Regions from separate parts of the Afipia sp. GW821-FHT04G03 genome, predicted to be linked through region 2. Evidence: riboswitches for the same ligand, from Rfam matches in the RefSeq annotation. Region 2 holds a riboswitch; the other holds the start of a gene.
The links. A riboswitch is a leader RNA that binds a small molecule or an ion and turns the genes downstream of it on or off. The one in region 2 is predicted to bind cobalamin.
Positions count from the first base shown of each region.

Region 1: it holds a riboswitch for cobalamin, as region 2 does, so the genes downstream of both, AC07UB_RS22340 (TonB-dependent receptor) here and metE (5-methyltetrahydropteroyltriglutamate--homocysteine S-methyltransferase) in region 2, are expected to answer to the same signal.

Region 1 covers NZ_JBWKSV010000005.1:139,243-147,259, reverse strand. The annotation lists gene AC07UB_RS22350 (tetratricopeptide repeat protein) at 1-366, opposite strand, end outside; gene AC07UB_RS22345 (His-rich protein BRANT) at 685-948, shown strand; gene AC07UB_RS22340 (TonB-dependent receptor) at 1,086-3,359, opposite strand; cobalamin riboswitch at 3,434-3,680, opposite strand; gene AC07UB_RS22335 (hypothetical protein) at 3,761-4,195, shown strand; gene AC07UB_RS22330 (serine hydrolase domain-containing protein) at 4,215-5,429, opposite strand; gene AC07UB_RS22325 (PRC-barrel domain-containing protein) at 5,923-6,483, opposite strand; gene AC07UB_RS22320 (hypothetical protein) at 6,569-6,778, opposite strand; gene AC07UB_RS22315 (hypothetical protein) at 6,940-7,071, opposite strand; gene AC07UB_RS22310 (hypothetical protein) at 7,237-7,437, shown strand; tRNA gene AC07UB_RS22305 (tRNA-Thr) at 7,617-7,691, shown strand; gene AC07UB_RS22300 (hypothetical protein) at 7,715-7,963, opposite strand.
Region 2 covers NZ_JBWKSV010000001.1:1,474,938-1,482,954, reverse strand. The annotation lists gene soxC (sulfite dehydrogenase) at 1-1,198, shown strand, start outside; gene AC07UB_RS07065 (c-type cytochrome) at 1,182-1,886, shown strand; gene AC07UB_RS07060 (c-type cytochrome) at 1,886-2,203, shown strand; gene AC07UB_RS07055 (FCSD flavin-binding domain-containing protein) at 2,249-3,523, shown strand; gene AC07UB_RS07050 (c-type cytochrome) at 3,638-4,036, shown strand; gene metE (5-methyltetrahydropteroyltriglutamate--homocysteine S-methyltransferase) at 4,184-6,526, opposite strand; cobalamin riboswitch at 6,626-6,841, opposite strand; cobalamin riboswitch at 7,089-7,307, shown strand; gene AC07UB_RS07040 (ribonucleoside-diphosphate reductase subunit alpha) at 7,418-8,017, shown strand, end outside.

The DNA.
Region 1 (8,017 bases), on a different contig from region 2:
CTCGTACCACGCACTCGCGAGTTCATAGTTGCCGAGCTTGCGGTAGGAGTACCCAATCAGATTGGCGACATCGGCCCGGTCGTCCTGACCCAGCGCCTTGAGCTGCGGAATCGCGGCGGCGTAGTCGTTGTTCTCATAGATCGTCGCGTAGGCGGCGCGATAGCCCTGAATGAAAGCAGGGTTCTCGATCGACGACTTCTTGTTGCCCTTCTTCTTATCCTTTGGAGGAGACGATTTGGTGTCGGAGGCAGGAGGGGGTGAGGGCGTATCCGAGCCCGCGGCCTGCACCTGCTGAAGTGCGGTCGCCGCGAGAAAAGCGGAAACAAGAAGGGCCAGTGAGGCTTGTCTCATGATCGAATTGTTCATTTCGGACTCCGCTAGTGGGCTAAACCGATACTATCAAACCTGTCCTATCCTGTCAGTTCGAACCCCCAAGTGGTTCGAACATTCCCGGCGGTCACGGCATATTTTTCCAGCTACGGATGTTCCGGATGCGGGGTTTCAAGCGCCCGGGGCCAACGGCTGCAATGCTTTGGCACATGGCCAAAATGTCATCCAGATGAACGAAGGCCATCGGCCCGCTTCAGATTGAGTTCAGCGCGGCGATTTTAGGGTTGTTCGACGATCGGCGACCCGGCCATCCGACCGGCCCACCCGGCGATCGCATAACGACAGGAGAGACCCATGCTGAAGATCATTTCTGCCGCCCTTGTTGCGGGTTCAATGATTGTCGCGCCTGCCATGGCTGCCACCGTCATGAAGACCGAAACGGCGCCTGCCGCCAAGTCCGAAACCCTGAAGCCGTCGGTTGCGAACGCGAACGCGAAAGTGAAGGCGAAGAAGGTCAAGCATCACAAGGCGCACAAGAAGACCAGCGCTGTCGTGAGCAAGAAACACATCTCGTCCACGGCGCCTGCGAAGCACATCGCCGTGCAGAAGAAGGGCTGATCCCCTTCTGACGTTTTGATATTTCCGTGGCCGCATTTGCATAGCCCCCGCATCCAGGCGGTTCTCGGAAATAAGAACGGCCCGCGCCCATCGTGAGATGAGCGCGGGCCGGGCTGTTTGGTGGCGATGTACGCGGTTCAGAACGCCATGCCGGCTTTCACCATGAAGGTCCGGCCGGGCAGGGGATAGATTGCGTAAGAACCGGGCGTGAACGCGCTGGCGATTGCGTAGTCGTAGTAATGGGTGTCCAGCAGGTTGATCACCGCTGCCGACCAGAAGAAGCGATCGATTTCGCCGCTCAGCTTGAGATCGATGGTGGCGTTGGCTCCGATGAAGCCTTCCTTGTTGGCCTGATCGTTGTCGAGACGGCGGCTGCTCCAGAAGCGGGCCGTCATGTCGAGCACGGCGTATTTTTGCCAGACGTTCCACGAGAATCCGGCGCTCCCGGTCAGTCGCGACACCAGCGGAACATCCTTGCCGGTGAACTGTCCTTCCTCGAACACCGCGCGGGTGTAGGCGAAGCCGCCCTTGAGCCTGAAGGCTTCGTTGATCCGCAGCGACGCGCTGGTCTCGGAGCCGTAGCGATGCGTGGGATCGAGGTTGTAGTTGTAAAATGCGACCGGATTGAAGTGGATCTCGTTCTTCAGGTGCATGTCGTAGATGCTGGTCTGAATATCCAGCGGGCCGCCGTGGATACGGATGCCGCCTTCGATGTCGTGAGACGTCTGGGTGTTGAGCTGGAAGTTCTGGGCAATCGGCGGGAATGGAAACGCGCTTCCGAACGCCGGGCCGGTCACGACGCGTTCGTCCACGTTGGGTGTGCGGAACGCCCTTGCAGCCCGTCCGAAGACGGCGAAGTTTTCGTTGAAGCGATGTTCGAGGCCGATGTGCAGCGCGTGGTGGCTCTCTTCCTTGTCGAGCGGCGCGGCCTGAGCCAGCAGGCTTCCTGCCGGTGCGGTGGGATCGTAGGTGTCACGCGCCTTCAGGTTCAACTGCTGGATGCGTCCGCCATAGGAAAAGTCGGTGCTCGGCAGCAGGCCAAGGGTTTGCTGGAAGTATCCCGCGAGGGTCTGCTGGGAGAGATTGTAGACGTGGTTGGGTGGGTCCGAGATTGTGTAGCTGCGGTTCGATGCGTAACGCGAGTCATAGTAATCGACGCCGGTCAGGATGCTCGACGTGATGCTGCCGAATGTATTCTTCATGCTGAGGCGCGGCGTGATCGACCATGTCGTCAGATCGGAATCGACATAGGCAAAGGGGAAGCGATCCCCGGGAAACGACAACGCATAGTCCGGGTCGCCGAAAAAGCCGGATTGTTGCTTCTTGTTGCGGACACCGCCATCGACGATCAGCTCTGCGCCGGCCCACAACGATTTCGTGAACCCGGTCGTGACGTTGACGCCCTGCTTTTTGCCGTAGTCATTCGGCGTCGATGTCGCACGCAGGTCGCCTGCTAGTTGATTAATGGGAGGGGGAGGCGGAAAGGTTTGATCTTTAAAGTACGTATTCGCGCGCGTACCCGGCAATCCAAGACGCTGGTTGTCGCCAGACAGATTCAGGAACGCCGTGAACTCGGGCGTCGCGTAGCGAATCTCGCCGACGCCGTTCTGCTGGTTTAGTTTGTTGTTGACCCGGTATCCGTCGGAATGAACAACATTGCCGAACACCGCAGTCGACCACGGGCCGGAGTTCGTGCTGAACGATCCATTGACTTCGCGCTGGCCGTAAGACCCGACGCCGACTTCGGCGCGTGCGGACACCGGCTTGCCGATGCCGGCGCCGGTTTTTGTGATGATGTTGATGACGCCGCCGACGGCGTTGTCGCCATACAGCACCGCGCCTGAGTTGCCGCGCGTCACCTCGATCCGCTCGATCGACTGAACCGGAATGGTGGAGAGATCGACGCTCTGCAGGTCGGCCTCGTTGAGACGCCGACCGTTGATCAGAAAGAGCGTGTTCGAAGACGCAAATGCGCCGAACCCGCGAAGATCTACGGTCGAGCCGGTGCCGTTGACGGCGCCGAAAATGTTCGTGAGCTGGACGCCCGGTATCGTCGCCAGCACATCCTGGATCGTCTGGTTGGGAGCGCGCGCGATATCCTCCGCCGTGATGACCGACGACGACGTGCCGACGATGCCGCCATACACGCGACTCGCGTCGACGTTGACCGGCGGCAACTGCCCGCCCGCAGTCTGCCCCAGAGCGGGGCTTACGAGCGCGGTGCCCGCAAGACACGCCACTGCGAACGAAACCCGCAGTTTCGTTGTTGGAAAATGATCAGAAAAAAGAGTCACGATGTTGCCCCGCCGATGATGTGATCGCGGAGGCGCGGTGAAAACGCGCGCAGGCATGACGATATCCGGCGAGCGGACGCTGCCGGACTTCACGTCGTGACTGAGGAAACGGGCCATCGGCCGAACCTCCGCAACAGTTACGTCACGTCACCGCTGCGGAAATGCCGCCCCTTCGCACGCCCCGTGCGACGGAAGGATGACCGGTACAGGCAGGTCTCCTGGCTCGCGGATCGTCGCCGTTGTCCGCCTTCCCAAGCCGGGCTGATCAGCCTTCGCTCAGTGGCATGTTGGACAACGGCTCACCGTTGACAGTTGCGGGGGCAGCTCCGGAATAGCCTTGAAGGATGCATTCGCCGAAAGAGCGGCGGGGCAACCTGCACGGCGCACCGAATTCCCTATTGGCCAGCTTGCGCTGGCACCTGTGCCGTGGTCCCAATCAAGCTGCGGTGACTTGCCTTGTCAATGCCGCAATGTCTAAGAAACCCAATGCGATACTCACGGCTGCGGACTTCATCCCGATGCGTTGCAAATTGGTGACATATGCGCGGCGCGCCGCGATCCTGCTGTTTGCGTTCGGCGTCGGCGGCTGCGCGTGGACCGGCGGCAATGACGGTCTGTCCTATACGGCCGATCGTGGCGTGGAGAACCAGCCATATCCTGCGAACTATCGGCCGGAGCTGCTCGCATTTCTTCGCACCTATCTGAACGACCCGCGCGGCGTGCGCGAGGCGGGCATCGCGGAGCCTGCGCAGAAGACGGTCGGCGGCCGTCTTCGCTACGTGGCCTGTGTGCGTTTCAACGCGCGTGGAACGGACGGCGGTTATGCCGGCGTGAAGCAACGCGGCGCAATGTATATTGACGGGCGTTTCGATCGCATGATCGAGGACGCCGCCGAACTTTGCGAGGGCGCGACCTATGCGCCGTTTCCGGAAATGGAAAAGCTGACGCGCTGAGCCCGCGCCGTTTCCGCCGCTACGAGAAATGCTGAACGATAGCCGCGAAGCCGCGCCGCCATGCGCGGTAGTTCTCCACATCGAGCGGGATCGGTTCTGCGGCGACCCTCACGATCACAAGTTCGCTGATCGGGTCGATATAGATCCACTGGCCATGGATGCCGATGCAGCACAGCGTGCGCCGCTTGCGGTCGATCTGGTAGAACTTGCTGCGATAGGCCGCATCAGGAAACATCTCGGCGAATTCGCCGCGCGCCCATGCCGCCGGATCGCCGTTGTCATTGATGTCGTCGATCCACCAGCCCGGCACCACCTGCGTGCCGTTCGCCACGCCGCGCTGTCGGATCATTTCTCCGAACCGGGCGAGATCGCGGGGCCCGGCGCAGATTCCGCCGGCGGCGCGCATCGCGCCTTCCGAATCCAGCGTGACATAGGCGTCGGTTTCCGCGCCGAGCGGTTTCCAGAGATATTCACTGAGCAGGTCGGAGAGGGCGCGGCCGGCGGCGCGCTCATAAACCCAGCCGAGCAGGTCGGTGTTGGTCGAGACGTAATGGAACGTGTCGCCGTGTTTTTTGCCGTCTGCTTTTTGAGTCGAGAGATATTCGCGCAGCGCTATGGTGCTCTGGCCCGGCTTGATGGCATCCCATCCGACCGCGCGGCGGTAACGGGCGACGTCGCCGTCCGGATCGACGTAATCCTCGGTGAACGCGATGCCCACCGACATGTCGAGCAGGTGGCGGACCGAACAGCCGCCATAAACCGAGGACGAGACTTCCGGCACGTAGTCGGTCACTGGCCGGTTCGGGTTGAGAAAGCCCTTGTCGGCGAGAATTCCGCCGAGCGCGCCGCAGATCGACTTGCTGACCGAGAACACGATGTGCGGTGTCCGCGCGTCCATGCCGTTCGCATACCATTCGGCTGCGATCCGCCCGCGCCGGAGAACCACGAAGCCTTTGGTGTTGGTTGTGCGGAGCGCCTCGCGCAGCGTCGTGGCCTTGCCGCCGATCCCGTCGAATGCGACGTGACCGATTTCAACGGGCGAACTTTCCAGCGGAGCGGGATTTGCGGAGGCGGCGATGTCTGCCGTCGGCAGCAGCCGGCGAACGTTGTGGAAGCTCCAGTCGCTATAAGGCTGGGTGCGCCAGTTCGCGAGCGTCACCAGTTTGTCCCGCGCGGGCGGGAATTCGTTCATCAGGCTCTTTTCGAGTTTCTTGGCGGGAGATGAAGCGGACATGTGGGTCTCCGGAGGCCGGTCCTTGGGGGGGGCCCGGTTCATTGTTGTTCTGGGGCTTAGCCGTCCGACGACCGGAGCCCTTTGCAGCCGTATTGTGCGGTTTAATCGGCGCAAGACAACACTGCGCCGCACAACACCGGTGCCCGGGCGCGGGGAGGGAGAGAGAATCGGACTCGAAAAGGCAAAACTGGCAAGGGGACTCACGAAAAACAATGCGCGAGACTCTTTGCCGGAGTCGGCGTTGAAATCACCGCATGACAAAGATGATTCTCAGAATGGTCCCCACTGAGTACTTCGCCGTCGATACGGTGCTGGTCCTGACCCTGACGGTCGCGGCTGGGCTCAATGCGTGGTGCCTGAGCGCCTATCTCTAAGGCGACAAATTCCGGCGGCCTGTCGGTGATGGCTCGCAAGAGCGAGCGGCCGAATCCAGTTCGTTGAACTGAATCCGGCCGTACGTCTTTAGACGTCAGACAGCATCAAGCTGCCTTTGTCATTTAGCATCCGAATATTTGAACGCAGGAAGGGCCTTCAACTGCTCCTTCGTGCCGCTCATCATTGCGTGGTCGGGATACCAGTTATCCCTGGTGGCACTGGCCGCTCCGCTGCCCGCCGCGCCCGTTGTTGTCGACGGCCTTGCGGTGGTGGACGACGAAGCCGGCGAACCGGGGGGCGTTGTGCGGTCGGCCGAGGCCGCCCGAACAGGCTCGTTGACCCATTTCAGTTTGTCGAATGATACCGCGATGTCGTGCTGGCCTACGCCGAGGAAGCCGCCGACGCCGATGATCACGGCGTTGATCTTGCCGCTCTTGTCGACCAGGACTTCGCTGATATCGCCGAGCTTCTCGTTGGAGTCGTTGTAGACCGCAAGGCCGACGAGCTTCGAAGCGCGCCAGTTGTCCTTGAGGCTGATCGCATTCATCGCTGACGAGGACGCGGCCGGCGGTGAAGCAGCGGTGTCAGGAGATGCGGGAGTTGTTGCCGTTTGTGCGAAAGCTGCACCGCCGATCAATGCGGTTCCAAGTACAGCCGTCGCCATATATTTCGCAATCATTGGATTCTCCTTTCAACAAATCGATTGAAACGGAAGAACCCAAACCGCTCGCTTATGTTCCGGGAACAATTGTTATTCGTGCGCGTCAATTTAGCAGGTGAAGCGGTATCTTTTCGGACCGCAACGGAACCTCGCCGGTTTCGATGGCGGCGTGCAGATTGTGCAATTGCGCTTCAAGATATTCGTTGGCGGCCAAGAGGGCCATCAACGCGCCTCGCGTGTCACCGCCGCACTGGGCGATAACGTCATCCAGTGCATTTTCATAGCGGTCGTCATGTCGCTTTACCAAAGTCATGATCGCCTCATCCGATTTGACTGAATCGCTGGTATACCTGCGTCAGTAACGGTGACGAGACCGTGACCGTTCCAAGGCGAAGCGGCTTTTCCACGCAATTCACAGGGCATTTCGCTGTTCGGGGCAAGTGGCCGCGAAAATTTTCCGCGCCCGGCGCCGCGCTATTTGGCGAGCTGCTCGGTCGACCAGATGTCGAAAACACCGAGGTTGTAAAGGAAGGCGAGAACCGCGATCACGCCGACCGCAGCGATCATGTATTTGTGGTGCGCGCGAAATCCGCCACTCTCGCTCATCGGAAATCTCCGTTGTGCACCGACGCGATGCCCATGTTCTTGCTGTTAAGGACATTGGTGACGCAAAATACGCGGCGGCGCAAATCGGAAAAACCGGCCGCGTATTTGGAACATCGCGCATTGTTGACGGCTAGTAGGTGAAACGAAACAGGGTAAGAACAATTGATGCGGAAATTGACAGCAAGTTCGGCTGCGTCGGCTTTGGTCGTGGCGACTGGTTTTGTGTCGGCGCAGACGGCGCAGCAGAACCCATCCGATCCGGGAATGACCAATGCGCCTCAGGCTGGAACCAGCGGAACGAATCCCTCCGATCCGAAGAGCATCAACAAGGCCGGCGCGACCAGCGGTGCTGCCATGACGGCATGAAAAAGGATGGCGTGGCGAAAGACGGAATGAAGAAGTAATTTCGCTCGGGCTGCCGATAAAATTGCCGCGCTGCCCTAATTGGGTGGGCGGCAATTTTCTTGGGCGGCTGCCGGGACCTGGCCCCGGCGGCTGTCTGCGGTCTTGTCCCGGCGCGGCGGCGCTGATAGCTGTTCCCCCGTGCCGGTTTAGCTCAGCGGTAGAGCAGCGGTTTTGTAAACCGAAGGTCGGGAGTTCAATCCTCTCAACCGGCACCACACACTGGCCATTTCGCCCGCGGTCAGGCCTTCACATTCCGCGCCGACCACATGTTGAAAATGGCTTCGCCCATTTCGGACGACACGGTTCGGGCCAGGCCCGCCTTGTCGGTCGAAGCCTCGGCGGCCTTCTCCAGCACCAGGACGTTCGCGATGCAAAGCGCATTGGCCGCATGAGCGGGGTACGGGAGCTTTGTGAGAAGCGCGAATATGTCTCCGGCGGTCGTCTGGATGGCCTTGAGCTCGGCTTCGCTCGGCTGCCCTGCACTCATTTTCGATTTCCTTATCGGTATGCGACGTCATGTCTGCGCCGGTCTTTTACATGA
Region 2 (8,017 bases):
GCTGTCAGCGCTGCCCGCCGTTGCGGAAAGCGCCAAGCCCGATCCGCTGATTACCGAAGTTCAGGACTGGCAACGCTATCTCGGCGACGGCGTCGACAAAAAGCCTTACGGCGTGCCGTCGAAGTTCGAGAAGAACGTGATCCGCCGCGACGTGTCGTGGCTGACGGCGTCGCCGGAATCGTCGGTGAATTTCACGCCGCTGCACGAGCTGGAAGGCATCATCACGCCGTCCGGGCTTTGCTTCGAGCGTCACCACAGCGGCGTGGCCGAGATCAATCCCGCCGACCATCGGCTGATGATCAACGGCCTGGTCGACAAGCCGCTGGTGTTCACGATGGACGACATCAAGCGGATGCCGCGCGTGAACAAGGTCTACTTCCTCGAATGCGCGGCGAATTCCGGCATGGAGTGGCGCGGTGCGCAGCTCAACGGCTGCCAGTTCACCCATGGCATGGTGCACAACGTGATGTACACCGGCGTGTCGTTGAAGACGCTGCTGGATGAAGCGGGCCTCAAGCCGAACGCGAAATGGCTGATGCTGGAGGGCGCGGATGCCGCCGGCATGAACCGTTCGCTGCCGGTGCAGAAAGCGCTAGACGATTGCCTGCTCGCGTTCGCGATGAACGGCGAAGCGTTGCGGCCCGAGCAGGGTTATCCGCTGCGCGCGGTGATCCCGGGATGGGAAGGCAATCTCTGGGTGAAATGGATCCGGCGCATCGAGGCCGGCGATCAGCCATGGCAGACCCGCGAGGAGACCTCGAAATACACCGACCTTCTGGCCGACGGCCGTTCGCGCAAGCACACCTTCGTCATGGATGCGAAATCCGTGGTGACCAATCCGTCGCCGCAGGCCCCGCTCAAGCACAAGGGCCGTAACGTGCTCAGCGGCGTCGCATGGTCCGGCCGCGGCACCATCAAGCGTGTCGATGTGACGATGGACGGCGGACGCAACTGGCAGACGGCGCGTATCGACGGGCCGGTGCTGGATAAATCGCTGGTGCGTTTTTATGTCGATTTCGACTGGAACGGTCAGGAGTTGATGATCCAGTCCCGTGCGATGGATTCGACCGGCTACGTTCAGCCGACCAAGGACGAACTGCGCAAGGTGCGCGGCGTCAACTCGATCTACCACAACAACGGCATTCAGACCTGGCTGGTGCGTTCAGGCGGGGAGACTGAAAATGTCGAGATCGGCTAAAATTCTTGGCGCTGTTCTGGTTTGCGGCGCGGCGCTCGCAGTTGCAAACCTGCAAGCCCCGGCGCAACAAATTGCCGCACAGGGAATGGCGAAGACCTCGCCTAAGCTCGGCCTTGGGCGCGTCGCGCTGCCCGAGGAAATCACCGCATGGGACACCGATGTGCGGCCGGACGGCAAAGGTCTTCCGGCCGGAAAAGGGACGGTGAAGCAGGGAGATGTGATCTTCCAGGCGCAATGCGCGTCCTGTCACGGCGAATTCGGCGAGGGCGCCGGCCGCTGGCCGGTGCTGTCCGGCGGCGCGGGAACGCTGAAGGCCGACCGGCCCGACAAGACCGTCGGCTCATTCTGGCCGGATCTGTCGACGGCGTTCGACTATATCAAGCGCGCGATGCCCTACGGCAATGCGCGGTCGCTGTCCGACGACGACACTTACGCGCTGATCGCCTATATTCTGTCGATGAACGATGTCATCAAGGACGAGAATTTCGAACTGAACGAGAAGAACTTCACATCCATCAAGATGCCGAATGCGGGCGCTTTCTACGACGACGACCGCGAGACCGCAGAGAAGCAGTTCTGGAAAAAAGACCCGTGCATGAAGGATTGCCGCAGCGCCCCGAAAGTCATCGGCCGGGCGATTTCGGTGGACGTGACGCCCGACGGCAAGTCCGGGCCGAAGGTCGATTGATGAGATCGCCGCCGAGAGCGACGGCGGCGTTTCTGATCCTGACAGCGGGTCTGGTTTCCGATGCCGTCGCGGGCGACCGTGAACTCGGGCAGTATCTGTCAGCCGAATGCGTGACCTGTCATCGCGCATCGGGTCCCATTGCGCAGGGCATCCCGAAAATTACCGGATGGCCCGAGGACCAGTTCATCGCCGTGATGAACGCCTACAAGGAGAAGCAGCGGGACAACCCGGTGATGCAAACCATCGCCGGACGGCTTTCGGGAGATGAAATTGCTGCGTTGGCGACATTCTTTGGGAATCTGTCACCGCCAAAATAATTCAACGACGTGTATGTTGCCGACCATCAACAGCGGGAGGGGACTATGAATTTCAATCGACGACAATTTCTCACCGGTACTGCGGTGCTGACCGGCGCGACGGTGTTCGGCGCGCCTGCGGTCTTCGGACAGGCCAAGCCGCGCGTCGTGGTAATCGGCGGCGGAGCGGGCGGCGCGACGGCCGCGAAGTACATCGCCAAGGACAGCGCGGGCGCGATTGCCGTGACCCTGATCGAGCCGAACGCCAAATATCAGACCTGCTTCCACAGCAATCTCTATCTCGGCGGCGTCAGGGACTACGCCTCGATCACGCACGGTTATGCCGGACTTAAAAAGCACGGTGTCAGTCTGGTGGCGGACCGCGCCGCGAAGATCGACCGCGACAAGAAGGAAGTCATTCTCGCCGGCGGCAAGAAAATTCCTTACGATCGTCTGGTCGTTTCGCCGGGCATCGACCTGAAATACGATTCGGTTCCGGGCTGGTCGCAGGCGGCGGAAGAAAAGATGCCGCACGCCTGGAAGCCGGGCGCGCAGACGCTGCTGCTGAAGAAGCGGCTCGATGCCGTGCCGAACGGCGGCGTCATCGTGATGATCGCGCCACCGAATCCCTATCGCTGCCCGCCCGGTCCTTATGAGCGCGTGTCGATGATGGCGCACGCCTTGAAGAAAGCGAAGAAGGATCGCTGCAAGATTTTCGTGATTGATCCGAAGGAGAATTTCTCCAAGCAGGCATTGTTTCAGGAAGGCTGGGAGAAGCACTACAAGGGCATGGTGGAATGGCTCGGCCCCAAGGTGCATGACGGCCTGAAGTCGGTCGATCCGAAAACCAACACCGTGGTGACCGGCTTCGAGACCTACAAGAATGCGGCGCTGGTCAACGTCATTCCGGCGCAGATGGCGGGTGCCATCGCGCGGGATGCGGGCCTCGCCAATGCCACCGGCTATTGCGCCATCGATCCGGCAAACATGAAGTCCGCGATCGATTCCAACATCTACATTCTCGGCGATGCCTCTATCGCGGGCGAAATGCCGAAATCGGCCTTCTCGGCCAACAGCCAGGCCAAGGTCGCCGCCATGATGATCCGTGGGGAGCTTGCATCCGCCAAGACGTTCCCGGCGCGTTACACCAACACCTGCTGGAGCATGATCGACACCGACGATTGCGTGAAGGTCGGCGGCGCTTATGAGCCCAAGGACGGCAAGATCGGCGCATCCTCGACTTTCGTTTCCAAGACAGGCGAGACCGCGGAACTCCGCAAGGAGACGCAGCGGGAAAATATGGGCTGGTACGCCGGGATCACCGCCGACATATTTGCCTGAGACACCTGAAATAGTACTTAAATAGAGATACCCGCTGCTTCGGCAGCGGGTAAGATCGTCCCGCGTTATGCCCGCCTGCTTGCCAGCCTCCTATCCGTTCAAAGGTCCAGACAGATGATAACTCGTCCATTGTTCGCCGCCGTTTCTCTCGCTGCCATGATCTGCGCCACGATCCCTTCCGCCAACGCGCAGGACGTCGCCGCCGGCGAAAAGTCCTTCAACAAATGCCGCGCCTGTCATCAGGTCGGCGAAACCGCCAAGAACACCGTCGGCCCGGTGCTGAACGGATTGTTCGGGCGCAAGTCCGGAACGGTCGAAGGCTACAATTACTCCGACGCCAACAAGAATTCAGGCATCACGTGGGACGATGCGGTGTTCGCCGAGTACATCAAGGACCCGAAGGCCAAGATTCCCGGCACCAAGATGGCGTTCGCCGGCATCAAGAAGGACGATGAGATCAAGGATCTGACCGCGTTCCTCAAGCAGTTCGGTGCGGACGGCAAGAAAAAGTAAGCTGATTTTCAGCCGACTTGCCTCTCAACACATTCAATCCGTCATCACCGGGCTTGACCCGGTGATCCAGGCCTTGTTTGCCATCGAAGCGAAGTCGTGGATGGCCGGGTCAAGCCCGGCCATGACGATTTGCGATAACGTCGTCCGCTAACCGTTCCGCGCCTGTCGCGCCGCTTCGACCATGTTGGTCAGCGCCGACCTCACCTCGGGCCAGCCGCGCGTCTTGAGGCCGCAATCCGGATTGATCCAGATCTGCTCGGGCGACAGATTGCGGCGGGCTTTGCCGATCAGCTCCATCATCTCCGGCACCTCGGGCACGCGCGGCGAGTGGATGTCGTAGACGCCGGGTCCGATCTCGTTCGGATATTTGTAGGTCACGAATGCATCGAGTAGTTCCATCTTCGAGCGTGACGTCTCGATGGAAATGACATCCGCGTCCATCGCGCCGATGGCGTCGATAATGTCGTTGAACTCGGCGTAGCACATGTGGGTGTGGATCTGCGTTTCATCCTTCACGCCCGCTTGCGAAATCCGGAAGCACTCCACCGCCCAGTCGAGATAGGCCTTCCAGTCGCCCTTGCGCAACGGGAGACCCTCGCGCAGCGCAGGCTCGTCGATCTGGATCACGCCGATGCCGGCGCGCTCGAGATCGGTCACCTCGTCGCGCAGCGCGAATGCGATCTGGCGGCAAACCTGATCGCGGCCGAGGTCGTCGCGCACGAACGACCATTGCAGCATGGTGACGGGGCCGGTCAGCATCCCCTTCATCGGCAGCGGTGTGAGCGATTGCGCGTATGACGACCAGCCGACCGTCATCGGCTTCGGGCGCGACACATCGCCGAAGATGATTGGCGGACGGACATAGCGCGAGCCGTAGCTCTGCACCCAGCCGTGTCTGGTGAAGGCGTATCCGGACAGTTGTTCGCCGAAATACTGCACCATGTCGTTGCGCTCGAACTCGCCATGCACGAGAACGTCGATGCCGATGTCCTCCTGCCAGCGCACCGCCTTCTCGGTTTCCTTGCGCAGGAACGCATCGTACTCGGCGTCGCTGAGTTGGCCCTTGGCATGAGCGGCACGGGCCTTGCGCACCTCTTCGGTCTGCGGAAACGAGCCGATGGTCGTGGTCGGGAACGAGGGTAGGCCGAGCACCTTGCTCTGGAGGTTCTGCCGTGTGCCGAACGGGCTCTTGCGTTCGGACAGATCGCGCGCGGTATTCGCGGCCCGCAAAATCACCGCCGGGTCGTGGATCTTCGGGGATGAGGCGCGCTTTTCCGAAGCGTCGTCCGAGGCCGCGAACACATCCTTGGCGGCATCGTGTCCCGATGACAGCGTGCGGCTGAGCGCCGCCAATTCGCCCATCTTTTGCACCGAGAAGGCGAGCCATGTCTTCAGGTCGGAATCCAAGTCCGTTTCCTGATCGAGGTCGATCGGCACGTGCAGCATCGAACACGATGGCGCGATCTGGATGCGATCCGCGCCGCGCTTTGCAACGATGCTCTCCAGTTGGCCGAGAATTTTCGACAGATCGCTGCGCCAGATATTGCGGCCATCGATCACGCCGAGCGACAGCACGAGGTCGGCGGGAGCCTGCTTCAGGGCCTGATCGATCTGCTTTGCGCCACGCACGAGATCGAGATGCAATCCCGACACCGGCAAGCTTAATGCCAGCGCTTCGTTGTCGCCGAGTTCACCGAAGTAGGCGGCCAGCATGATCTTGAGGCCCGGCACCTTCAGCGCGATTTCGCTGTACGCGGTCTTGAGCGCCGCTTTCTCTGCGGCATCGAGATCGAGTACGAGACACGGCTCGTCGATCTGCACCCAGTCCGCGCCTTCATTCGCGAGCCTGTTGAGCACATCGATGTAGACCGGCAGCAGCTTTGGCAGCAGCGACAGCCGGTTCTCACCCTTGCCGAGCTTGAGGAACGTAACCGGGCCGACCAGCACCGGCCGGGTCTGGATGCCGAGCGCTTTCGCTTCGCGGTATTCGTCGATCGCCTTGGTCGAGGCGAGGGCGAAGGTCTGATCCTTCGCGAACTCCGGCACCATGTAATGATAGTTGGTGTCGAACCATTTGGTCATTTCCTGCGCCGGAACGCCGTGACCATGGCCATGATCGTGACCGTGCGCGCAGCCGTCGTAGTCTCTCACATCGTTCTGGCTGCCGCGCGCCATCGCGAAATACGTCGCCAGCGATACCGGGCCGCCGGTCCAGCCGTAGATCTTTGGAATCGCGCCGACCATCGCGCTGGTGTCGAGCACCTGATCGTAAAGCGAGAAATCGTTGGACGGGATGACGGTGACGCCGAGATCGCGCTGGCGCGTCCAGTTGTCGGCGCGAATTCTCGCCGCCGCCTCTCGCAATGCGGCCTCATCGATCTTGCCGGCCCAGAATTTTTCCAGCGCGATTTTCAGTTCGCGCCGTGGACCGATGCGCGGAACGCCCAGCGTGGCGACAGGAATAGACGATACGTAAGACAAACTCGACATCGGAAACCCCGTGATGTTGGAGCAGGGCCGGACATGCGCGAACAACAGAGACGGCGGGGCCGTCCTCTCGCAAGCGACACACCGGGGCACCCCGCCCGTGGACGTAATGTGATCGTGGCAGGTCTCCTGGCTCACGGGTCGCCGCTTTAAGTCCTGCCTTCCCGAAGCTTTCGCCTCAGTGGCATGGATGGACAAAGCTCACCGTTTACAGTTGCGGGGGCAGCTTCGGAATTGCGGGACCGTCAGGCCCCGCGCACCGCATTCCCTCTTGGCTCCGGATCACCGATCCGCAGAACCGCGATGCTCTCGTTATGAGAAGCGGGCGGCGTCAGGTCAAAAGGAAAGCTTCCCACTGGACCGCTCCCGGACGTCGCCCCAACTAGAGTGGGCAGAATCATCCTGAGAGAGTTCTCTAGTAATTCGCCGGAGAGCAGTCGGCCGCACGGCGTATCGACGACTGGTCAAAATTTTTTTCGAGAGTTTTCCCGTTTGTTTGATGTTGTTTCTCGTCCTGTCCCCGTTTTCCACGATCACTGCCGCTTGACAGTGCAGCCTGGCGGATACCAGATGTAGACGTCGAGGTTCCGCAAAGCCGCAAGGCCTAGCGGTGAAAATGGGAAGCCGGTGAGCTGCATCCAGTGCAGCAATTCCGGCGCTGCCCCCGCAACTGTAAGCAGTGAGTTGAGTCCGACCTAAGTCACTGATGCCTGATCCGCATCGGGAAGACCGGACTCAGCGCCGACCTGCGAGCCAGGAGACCTGCCGCGACACCAAAAGAACGTCCACGGGCGGGGTGTCCGGCGGTCGCGTGCTTCGGTGCGTTCGCGCGCCGCGACGACGCGCCTTTCGGCCCCAGCCCCCAGAAAATTGCAACATGCACGGGGTCTGCCGATGTCACTCTCGATCGAACGCGAAGCCGCCAAATCCGCTCCTCTCATTCAGTTGCGTTCCGAGTCGCTGGCCATCCCTGCAAATGAGCCGCCGTTGCAGGTCATCCGCCGCAACGGCACCGTGTCGCCGTTCGACGCGGGCAAGATTTCCATTGCGATGACCAAGGCGTTCCTCGCGGTGGAAGGAAACACGGCCGCTGCTTCGCGCCGCGTCCATGAAATCATCGAGCAACTGACGAACGAGGTGGTGAGCGCGCTGACCCGCCGGATCGGCGAGGGGCGCACCTTCCACATCGAAGACGTGCAGGATCAGGTCGAACTCGCGCTGATGCGCAGCGAACACCACAAGGTCGCGCGGGCCTATGTGCTCTACCGCGATGAACGCCAGCGCCAGCGCGCCGAAGAGGCCGCCGCCAAGCCGGTCAAGACATCGTCCGAGCCGCAGCTGCATGTGACGCTGGGCAACGGCACGCGCGTGCCGCTCGATGTCGATCGCCTCACGCTGATCATTCAGGAGGCCTGCGGCAATCTCGACGGTGTCGATTTCGGCCCCGTTCTCACCGAGACCCGCCGCAATCTCTACGACGGCATCAGCCAGGAC